Regions from separate parts of the Allorhizobium ampelinum S4 genome, predicted to be linked through region 1. Evidence: predicted binding sites of a transcription regulator. Region 1 holds the regulator's gene; each other region holds the start of a gene.
The links. Region 1 encodes PhoB, which activates phosphate uptake and scavenging genes when phosphate is short. Its sites were predicted from a motif close to TGTCATNNANCTGTCAT; they were not measured.
Positions count from the first base shown of each region.

Region 1 (3,277 bases):
TGTTCCATCTCGGCCAGTTGGTCGAGGAAAACGATACCGACAAGATGTTCACCAACCCGGACGACCAGCGGACCCAGGACTATATCATGGGCCGGTTCGGCTGATCCGACGGTTGATTGAAAATGCATCTTTTTAAAGGATCAGAACATGACAGCGCATATCTACACCGCCTTTGACGAGGAACTGAAATATCTAATGCGCCGCATTTCGGAAATGGGCGGTCTGGCCGAGCAGATGGTGGGTGAATCCGTTCGCGCGCTGGTCAATTCCGATGCCGCCCTCGCCCAGAAGGTGATCTCCGACGACGTGATCATGGACAATGCCGAGCGCGAAGTGGGTGACAAAGCGATCGTCACCATCGCAAAACGTCAGCCCATGGCCGCCGATCTGCGCGAAATCATCGGTGCGCTCAGGATTGCCTCGGATCTGGAGCGCGTCGGCGATCTCGGTAAGAACAATGCCAAGCGGGTCATGGCCGTGCAAGGCACCGGCGTGCCGCGCAAGCTGGCCCGCGGCATCGAGCATCTTTCGGAACTGGCGATGACCCAGCTCAAGGAAGTGCTGGATGTCTACACCACCCGCTCGGCGGAAAAGGCCAAGTCGATCCGCGACCGCGATGAGGAGATCGATGCAATCTACACCTCGCTGTTTCGCGAATTGCTGACCTATATGATGGAAGATCCGCGCAACATCACCACCTGCACGCACCTTCTGTTCTGCGCCAAGAATATCGAGCGCATCGGCGACCATGCCACCAATATCGCCGAGACCATCTATTACATGGCCACTGGCGCACAGCCCGAGGGTGAGCGCCCGAAGGACGACACGACGACCGCTTTCGGGGTCGCCGATTGAGATGACAATGCGAGGATGTTGACCCATCCCCGCATTGCATGACGTGTTGATATCTCAAGGCATCAAGACCTTGAGATATCAAAGAAAAGCATACCAAGAGCCATGATCTGTGGCTGCCGGTATGAAACCATGACGGAGATTGGCATCGGACAGCTCAGCGTCTGACGCCAAATGGGGTGGGGGCTTCACCCGAAGGTTCGACCTGTGGCGACAGGCCAGCCTTCCAGTCACAGTAGAGCGCCATCATGAAGCGCAAACATGCTGTAAACATCGAAATTCTCGTATTGCCGTGTTCTTTTTCGCCAGAGCGGACAAGGAAAGGCTTGCGGGAAGACTCTCTCATTGAAGGTATGGGATCGAATGCTGCCGAAAATTGCCGTCGTTGAAGACGAAGAAGCCCTGAGCGTCCTTTTGCGTTATAATCTGGAATCGGAAGGCTATGAGGTCGAAACCATTCTGCGGGGAGACGAAGCCGAGCTTCGCCTGCAGGAGCGGGTGCCGGATCTGCTGATCCTCGATTGGATGTTGCCGGGTGTTTCCGGCATTGAGCTATGTCGTCGCCTGCGGATGCGGCCCGATACCGAGCGCCTGCCGATCATCATGCTGACCGCGCGTGGCGAAGAGAGCGAACGGGTGCGCGGACTTGCCACCGGTGCCGACGATTATGTCGTCAAACCGTTCTCGACGCCGGAACTGATGGCCCGCGTCAAGGCGATGCTGCGCCGCGCCAAGCCGGAAGTTCTGTCCAGCCTGCTGCGTTGCGGCGATATCGAGCTTGATCGCGAAACCCATCGTGTCCATCGCAAGAGCCGCGAAGTGCGCCTCGGGCCCACCGAATTCCGGCTGCTGGAGTTCCTGATGACCTCACCCGGCCGGGTGTTTTCCCGCTCTCAACTGCTGGACGGCGTCTGGGGCCATGACATTTATGTGGACGAGCGCACAGTCGATGTCCATGTCGGACGGCTGCGCAAGGCGCTCAACTTTTCCAATATGCAGGACGTGATCCGCACGGTGCGCGGCGCCGGCTATTCGATGGAAGCATAAGATCGCTGCTCTGTTTTTATGGACCGAAACCCCAGTGGAACGAAAAAAGCGAGCCGGGCGGCTCGCTTTTTTTATGACATGCGATCGGAGATCACGGGCAGAGATCAGCGCGCGTTCGCAGCAGCCCGGCGCCGCTCGTTTACCGGCTGGTAGGCGAGCTTCGCGTGATATTTGCAATAGGGAGAATTGTCCTGGCTGTCGCAGCCACAGAAGTGAAACTCGTCGGTCATCGGGTCGCCAACCGGCCATTTGCAGGTCCGCTCGGTCAGGTCCGTCAGCGACAGACGGCGCGAGGCTGGCAGAATGGTGGTGTTGAGAACCGGCAAAGCAGCCATGTTCTCGGTGACATCCATGTCGAGATCTTCGTTCAGCGCGGTCGCCGCAGCAGTGCGCGCGGCAGGACGCGGCGCGCTTGAAGGCGTGCGTGCGGCAAAACTCGGTGCACGAGGCGTGGACGGCGCTGGCCGCTTGGGTGTGCGCGCTGGTGTCGCGGCGGGACCGCCTGCCTTGGCGCGTCCGGGAAGGCACAACCGATGCACCTTGCCAATCACGGCATTCCGGCTGACGCCGCCAAGCTGCGTCGCAATCTGACTTGCGCTCAGGCCTTCGGCCCATAATTTCGTGAGTCTTTCAACTCGCTCGTCCGTCCAGTTCATGCCGCAATCTCCGCCTGGTGCACGCGCTTGACGCGGAATCCATCATCCATGTCCCGGAAGGTTCCGGAACCCAACTTTCCTCGTGTTGTTGGTGACTTTTCCGCCGCATGCAGTGTAGTAATTCGTTATTAACCTAGTGTGAGCCTGACTCCGTGACAAGAGTCGCCGAATCATCGTGAATCGAATTTCAGGCTTTTCCCCAACTTGCTATCCACCGATTTTTTATCGAGGCGGTTTGTTCAACAGCGCTTGCAAGGACATGTCGGAGCAATGCCTTTGCCCCGATGTTTTGTTGACAACGCTGGCGGAAGCCGGAATAGTGCAAATGCCGCCGAAAGGCGGCATTTTTGATTTTTTCCACCGGTTTTTCGGTGGTTAGCCTATAAACTCATTGAGACTTCAAAAAGCCGCTCGAAAGGATTTTCCGCCATGGCTCAGACATCAACGCCGCTGTTCAACACGTTTTCACGTGCGCCGCTGCGTTTCGAGCGAGGCGAGGGCCCGTGGCTTTACACTGAAACAGGTGAGCAATATCTCGACTTTGCCGGCGGCGTCGCCGTGACGTCCTGCGGCCACTCGCATCCGCATCTCGTCGAGGCATTGAAAAGCCAGGCGGAAAAAGTCTGGCATCTTTCGAACCTCTATGAAGTTCCCGGCCAGGAACGCCTGGCCGCAAGGCTGGTCGAGGCAACATTTGCCGACAAGGTGTTCTTCACCAATTC
Region 1 covers NC_011989.1:408,972-412,248, reverse strand. Annotated here, with positions in the region: gene pstB (phosphate ABC transporter ATP-binding protein PstB) at 1-104, shown strand, start outside; gene phoU (phosphate signaling complex protein PhoU) at 148-855, shown strand; gene phoB (phosphate regulon transcriptional regulator PhoB) at 1,216-1,899, shown strand; gene AVI_RS01965 (GcrA family cell cycle regulator) at 2,004-2,555, opposite strand; gene AVI_RS01960 (aspartate aminotransferase family protein) at 2,985-3,277, shown strand, end outside.

Region 2 (3,277 bases), on a different replicon from region 1:
GCCTATGATTCGCCGATCGCTGTCGATCGCGGAAAGTTCGACAAGCGGGGAGCGGACACAAACGACACGGCGGCCGCGACGACGAATGGCGTTTCCACTGCAATGACACCTGGCGCATCCGACCTGTACGCAGCCGCTGTTCGTGCGGGTCTTGGCGGGCAAAATGTTGATCCTAACGGCCAGAAGTCCAAGGAGGACTTCTTTAATGCCGACCTCAAGGAACTTGGCTACCTGCCAAACCGTGTCGTCCCCCAGCAGTCGCTTTACGAACTCAAGCGCGGCTCGGTTATTCCCGCGACATTGATCACCGGGATCAATTCCGATCTTCCCGGTCGCATCACCGCCCAGGTGAGCCAGAACGTCTATGACTCAGCTACGGGACATCGGCTCCTGATCCCGCAGGGAACGAAACTGTTCGGCCGTTATGACAGCAAGGTGTCGTTCGGCCAGAGCCGTGTTCTGGTCGTCTGGACCGACATCATCTTCCCGAACGGCTCGACGCTTCAGATCGGTGGCATGGCTGGCACAGACGCGCAGGGCTACAGCGGTTTCCGCGACAAGGTCGACCGCAAGTGGCTTCAGACCTTCGGCTCGGCCATCCTCATTGCGGTAATCGGCACCGGGATCGATATGGCTGTACCGCAGAGCTCGACGCTGGCGACGCAGGATACTGCCTCGGATGCGGCGCGGAGGAATTTCGCGGAAACCTTCGGCCGTGTCGCAGACCGAACTATACAGAGAAACATGGACGTCCAGCCGACGCTGGAGATCCAACCTGGCTACAGGTTCAACGTCCTTGTCGATCAGGACATTGTTTTTCCAAGCGCTTACAGAAACTAACGCTGGTCCGCTGTTCAAATGCCATCAAGGCATTAGCGCATTCGCGATCTTACGACATCGCTTGCAGGACCGCAGTCGCCGCCTGCTGGACACTGGACGACAGATTTTAGTCGGCAGGCGATGGCATTCAGCCCGACGACGCTTTTCAGCAGCGTCGATTTCCTGGATCCGTTCGCTCCGATTAGGGCAACGCCGTCGCCTTCAGCGATTTCTAACGACACGCCATGAAGGACCCAGACCGCCGGTCGATGAATAGGATTTGAAGACGTCGTGGCAAGACAAGCTGTATGCATCGCCGACTTGCTCTCCCTCGATGCCAGGTCTGGACACGAGGTTTGGCCGCGTCGCCAGCGTGCCGCGGCCATGGATCAGGTTACTCATCAATAAATTTCCCAAACGACTTGATGCCAATCGTATTGTACATGGCACGGACGTAGTCGTAGTCGCTGCCTGCGATCTTACTCTGGAACACGCCTCGGGCATATTTCTGATTGTCGTCGGTACCATCAAGAATGGCGCTCAGCAGTTTCCGAGCCATGCTCTGTGACGCATTCTTGATCTTTGCGACCACAGCTGGGTCAGCCTTTGCGCTCGCCATCAGCGGATCGTTGGGGCAGGTGGTCGAAGCTCATGCCTACAGCATCAAGGTCGCCGTCTATCAACGCCTGGATGGCAACGTTCCGGTCGATGTGAAGCGACTGGTAATCGTCGCTGTATTTCAGGCCTTGGTCGGCCAGCGCCTGCGCCGGCCCAAGATGAGTGGATGTGGAGCCGGCAGAAGAACCAAAGGCGATCTTCTTTCCCTTGAGATCTTTGACCATATTGATGCCCCGGCCGGCGATCGTGACGACTTGAGCGAATAGTCAGGACGCTGCCAACCAACGATCACGTCAGCTTTAGATAACTGGTGCATGACGAGATATTCGGATGGGCCCGTCAGAGCGAGCTCGAGTTGTCCCGAATTCATAGCGTCGACGGCGGCAGTGCGCGAGCTGACAGGGAGAAACTTTATCTCCAGCCCGGTGATCATGCATCGCACGTGGAGTGACCGAACCGAATTCTGCTGGACACGGGAGAGCTTGCCTGTTGCTGCGTAATTAGCAACCCGGGTAACGAGAAAAAAGGAGACAAGAAGATTCCGCCGCCGGTGGAAAGATGTCCTTCGCAGGACGACGGATGGGGTGAGTTCGCTTGTTGTCTTGGTACGGTCGTTTATTGCGATCAGGTCGCCGATTAGATTGTTCCGCCTCATTCTTCTGGTCCCATAGTGGGAGGGCCACACAGGCCGATCCCGGAGAGAAGCGCGATACTGCGAAGACATCAATAGCCATAGCTGCGGACAGTCAGAAGGTGCTTGACCTCACCACGCCGAATAGAGAAGACGACGCATGAAGCTTTTCCTTACTTGTGATAAGCGCGTCACAAACGTTGTATAAAAAGACTGGCTTGACTTTACAGATCGACATATATACGCATCTGCATTTCACTACACTAGATGTAGTGCGTACAGTGACTTTATGGCGGAAGGAGCTTGAGTGAATGGAACAGCGAAAACGCCGCCTTCCACCGCTGAAGTCATTGCTGTTCTTGGAAAGCGTGGTCAGGAACCAAAGCGTAACGGCTGCAGCGGATGAGCTGTCGATCACCCATAGCGCGGTCAGCAAGCAGCTGTCACAGCTGGAAGTATGGATCGGGCAGCCGCTCTTTCTTGAGAAGCGCAAAGGAATGATTCCGACAGCAGAGATCGGGCGTGTAGCGGCTGTGTTGGGCAACGCATTCGATGAAATACAGGACGCACTTGATGAGCTACATCCCAAACGGGCCGCAAAGCCGCCGGTACTTCGCGTCATTGCTCCCGCGACCTTGGCAATGCGTTGGCTGATACCGAAGCTTGGCGAGTTTCACACATCCGCAGGTGAGACGGACGTGATGGTGCGGCCCACGCATACGCCCGACAATTGGCTCGAGATGGAATTCGACATCGCGATCCGGAGGGGCGGCTTGATACCACCGCAATTTCTGCCCCAGTCGCTTTTTGCCGAGACACTGTCACTGGTGGCTACGGCGCGGGTCGCTGAGAGCTATCGCATGGGGCAGGGAGATCAACTGTCTCAGATTGGCTTGATCGATGTATCAACGCGTCATGGTGAACTAATGAACTGGCTGAAGCTGGCTGGTCTGCCGGTGGCAATGGCGCGTCAGGCAACCAAGTTGCCGCATTTCTATATCGCCCTGGACGCCATGTTCGCGGGCCGCGGCGCCTTGGTGGTTCCGACCTACCTGATCGAGGATCAGCTGTCACGCGGCGAGCTCGTGGAGCTGTTTCCTCAATCGCGGATCCAAGGCCCGAGCTACCAGGTTTTCGTCAATCCCGCGTCCGGCGCGGGAAATTTAGCCAAGGGGTTTGTGGACTGGATTAAGCGCGCTATCCCTTCGG
Region 2 covers NC_011984.1:198,620-201,896, reverse strand. Annotated here, with positions in the region: gene trbI (IncP-type conjugal transfer protein TrbI) at 1-840, shown strand, start outside; gene AVI_RS30735 (ATP-binding cassette domain-containing protein) at 873-1,133, opposite strand; gene AVI_RS29930 (hypothetical protein) at 1,214-1,438, opposite strand; gene AVI_RS29925 (PhnD/SsuA/transferrin family substrate-binding protein) at 1,419-1,661, opposite strand; gene AVI_RS24380 (LysR substrate-binding domain-containing protein) at 2,380-3,277, shown strand, end outside.
Region 2: a site for PhoB is predicted at 1,741-1,757, ahead of AVI_RS29925 (PhnD/SsuA/transferrin family substrate-binding protein). Genes of this name have one in related genera too.

Region 3 (3,277 bases), on a different replicon from region 1:
GCTCGAATCCCAGCCATTTGATTGCCGCATTCACCGGCCCGAGTGAGGGGTGCAGCAGGAATTGCCAGACGGTTGCCATCGCCACAAGCGTAGCGGTGACCGGAAGGAAATAGGCGACTTCCCAGAAGGCCCGGCTGCGCTTGCGATTGTGAACCAACAGCGCGACGCCGAGCGCCAGGAACACGCCGAGAGGAATGACGATCACGGCATAGATCGCCGTATTGATTACTGCCCGAATAAAGACGGGATCGTGAAACGCCTTGATGAAATTGCCGAGCCCGACAAAGTGAATGGTGAGAGCACCGAGTTGGTAATCCGTGACAGAAAAGGCGGCCAGCACAAGCATTGGAACGATATAAATCGCCAGCAACAGCAAAACGGCCGGGGCCGCAAACAACAGACCACGGCGAACCATCCGGCGCTCGGCTGTTTGCCAGCTTGCACGAGGCTTAGCCGTAAGCGCCATTGAGGACGAGCCAGCAGTCATGCCGCCACCCGTTCACGAATAGAAACGGCGCAGCGCGTGCCATCTGCGCCAAACAGATGAGCACGCTCAGGTGCAAAGCCAATGGTCATCAGACCATGTGCATCAGCACCGAGGGCGTCGCGCGCGCCTTGCCGCATGGTCACCACGACCGTTTCATCATCGATAAGGCGGCAGGTTACGAACCGGTCGGCGCCATGGGTCTCGCTGCGCTGGACGCGCACGGCAAAGCCGTTGCCGCTTGCACGCAGATCTTGGGCCCTAAGATCTTGGACGCGCAGGTCTTCTGCCCGAAGCCCAAGCGTTGCCGGTCCGCCATCCTGGTCTAATGCCCGCAGGTCGAGGTCTTTTCCGAAAGCGGTAACCTGTCCCTGCATGCCGATCATGACAGGCAGAAGGTTGATTGATGGGGTGCCTATGAAGCGCGCCACCGTCAATGTCGCTGGCCGGTGGTACAGTTCATCGGGTGTGCCCAATTGCTCGATGCGGCCCTCATGCATCAGCGCGACACGATCCGACATGGTCATGGCCTCGATCTGATCATGGGTGACATAGATGAAGGTAGCGCCAAGGCGGCGATGCAGGCCGACAAGCTCATCGCGCATATGGGCGCGAAGCTTGGCATCGAGATTGGAAAGTGGCTCATCCATCAAGAAGGCAGCAGGCGAACGCACCAGCGCCCGCGCCAGCGCCACACGCTGCCGCTGGCCACCTGAAAGCTGAGCAGGTCTCCGGTCCAGAAGATGCGCAATCTGCAATGTCTCCGCAGCCTCTTCAACGCTGCGCTTGATGTCCTTGACAATCTCGGAAGGCGCGACCAGACGCCCGATCAGCGGCAATCGACCCGCAAGCGACAAACGCCGCATCCGCAGCGGTGTGGCGATGTTCTGCCGCACGGTCATATGGGGATAGAGCGCATAGGACTGGAACACCATCGCCAGATTGCGGTCGCTCGGATCCATGTCGGTCACATCCGAATTATCGATCAGAACCTGACCGCGATCGGGCCGCTCCAACCCAGCGATGATCCGCAACAGGGTCGACTTGCCACAGCCGGACATGCCAACAAGCGACAAGAACTCGCCGGGATGCACCTCGAGATCAATATTCTTCAGAATATCATCAGCCGCGAAGCTTTTTCCAATTCCAGCCAGTTTTAGAGAATGTTGCATCATTATGCGCTCCTTCGACGGAGCGTGTAATGGGGCGGCATTATGACAGCCAAACAACGGATCTGCGAATGTTTAGTGAAAGGTCACGGTACAATGACAATAAATATACTTATTGCTCACTCACGCTTTGAAACAGAAGAAACAAGCCGCCTGTATGACTTTGGGCAACCACAAATTAAATAATCGCTTAAATTGTATCCATCTCAACTACTCAAATTTCCGGAAAGGTTTTTGCTCATCCAGCGCCTAGCATAAATGCGCTTTTGTAGTCACCTCTTTCATTGAAGAGAAAGCCTGTGGCGAGGTGGGTGTCATGAAAGGTTCACTCAAAGCCGCCAAAACTCCTTAACAAATATCAAATGTGAGGACCTTGAATGGCTGAATTAGCGCCTTCGAATTCGCCGCTCAACAGCGCGGGCCATCCCCTTGACCGGGCGCATGGATCGGGCAAGTGGTTCATGCCGGTGTTCGGCGTGGTCCTGTTGGTCGGACTAGGCTATATCGGCTACGCTCTTGGCCAGGATCTGACCAGCACCGTCGCGGTTCCCTGGATATTTTTGGGGCTTGCGCTTCTGATCGCGCTCGGGTTTGAGTTCGTCAACGGCTTCCACGATACGGCCAATGCAGTCGCCACCGTGATCTACACACGCTCGATGCCCGCTGAATTCGCGGTCATGTGGTCGGGATTTTTCAATTTCCTCGGTGTTCTAACATCCAGCGGCGCCGTTGCCTTTGGCATCCTTTCCCTTCTCCCGGTGGAACTGATCCTTCAGGTCGGCTCCGGCTCCGGCCTTGCCATGGTGTTTGCCCTGTTGATCGCTGCCATCGTCTGGAACCTTGGCACCTGGTATCTGGGCCTGCCCTCCTCCAGCTCACACACCCTGGTCGGCTCGATTATCGGCGTCGGTCTCGCCAATCAGTTTCTGGCACCAGCCGGTTCGGCAACGAGCGGGGTAGACTGGTCGCAGGCGACAAATATCGGCCTGTCCCTGCTGATCTCACCGCTGATTGGCTTTGGCTTTTCCGCGATCCTGCTTTTGGCCATGAAGCTGTTCGTGAAGAACAAGGCGCTCTACCAGGAGCCGAAAACCAATCAGCCGCCGCCGCTCTGGATACGGGGCCTGCTGATCTTCACCTGTACCGGTGTCAGTTTTGCGCATGGATCGAACGACGGCCAGAAAGGCATGGGCCTGATCATGCTGATCCTGATCGGCCTGGTGCCGACGGCTTTCGCGCTCAATCGCACGCCGGATGTGAATTATCTCGAAGCCTATAAATCTTCCTCGGCGCAGGTTGAGACCGCGCTCGGCAAATATATCAAGCCGGGCGTGACCGTCGCAGATGCAAAAGCCACCGTGGCGGATGCCGTCAAGACCAAGACCTGGAGCGACACCACGACACTCGCCCTCCAGCAATATATCCACGCGACAAGCGCGGAAGTCGCCGCTTTCCCAACGCTGGAAGCCGTTCCAAACCATCTGGTGCAAAATATCAGAAACGATATTTACCTGATCGGTGAAGCTTTGAAGCTGATCGACAAGCAGAAGCTGCTGCCGATGGAGGCAAGCGACCTTGCTGCTGTCAGCGCCTATCACAAGGCGGTCGACAATGCGACGAAGTT
Region 3 covers NC_011988.1:328,436-331,712, reverse strand. Annotated here, with positions in the region: gene AVI_RS18790 (carbohydrate ABC transporter permease) at 1-487, opposite strand, end outside; gene AVI_RS18785 (ABC transporter ATP-binding protein) at 484-1,659, opposite strand; gene AVI_RS18780 (inorganic phosphate transporter) at 2,031-3,277, shown strand, end outside.
Region 3: a site for PhoB is predicted at 1,966-1,982, ahead of AVI_RS18780 (inorganic phosphate transporter). Genes of this name have one in related genera too.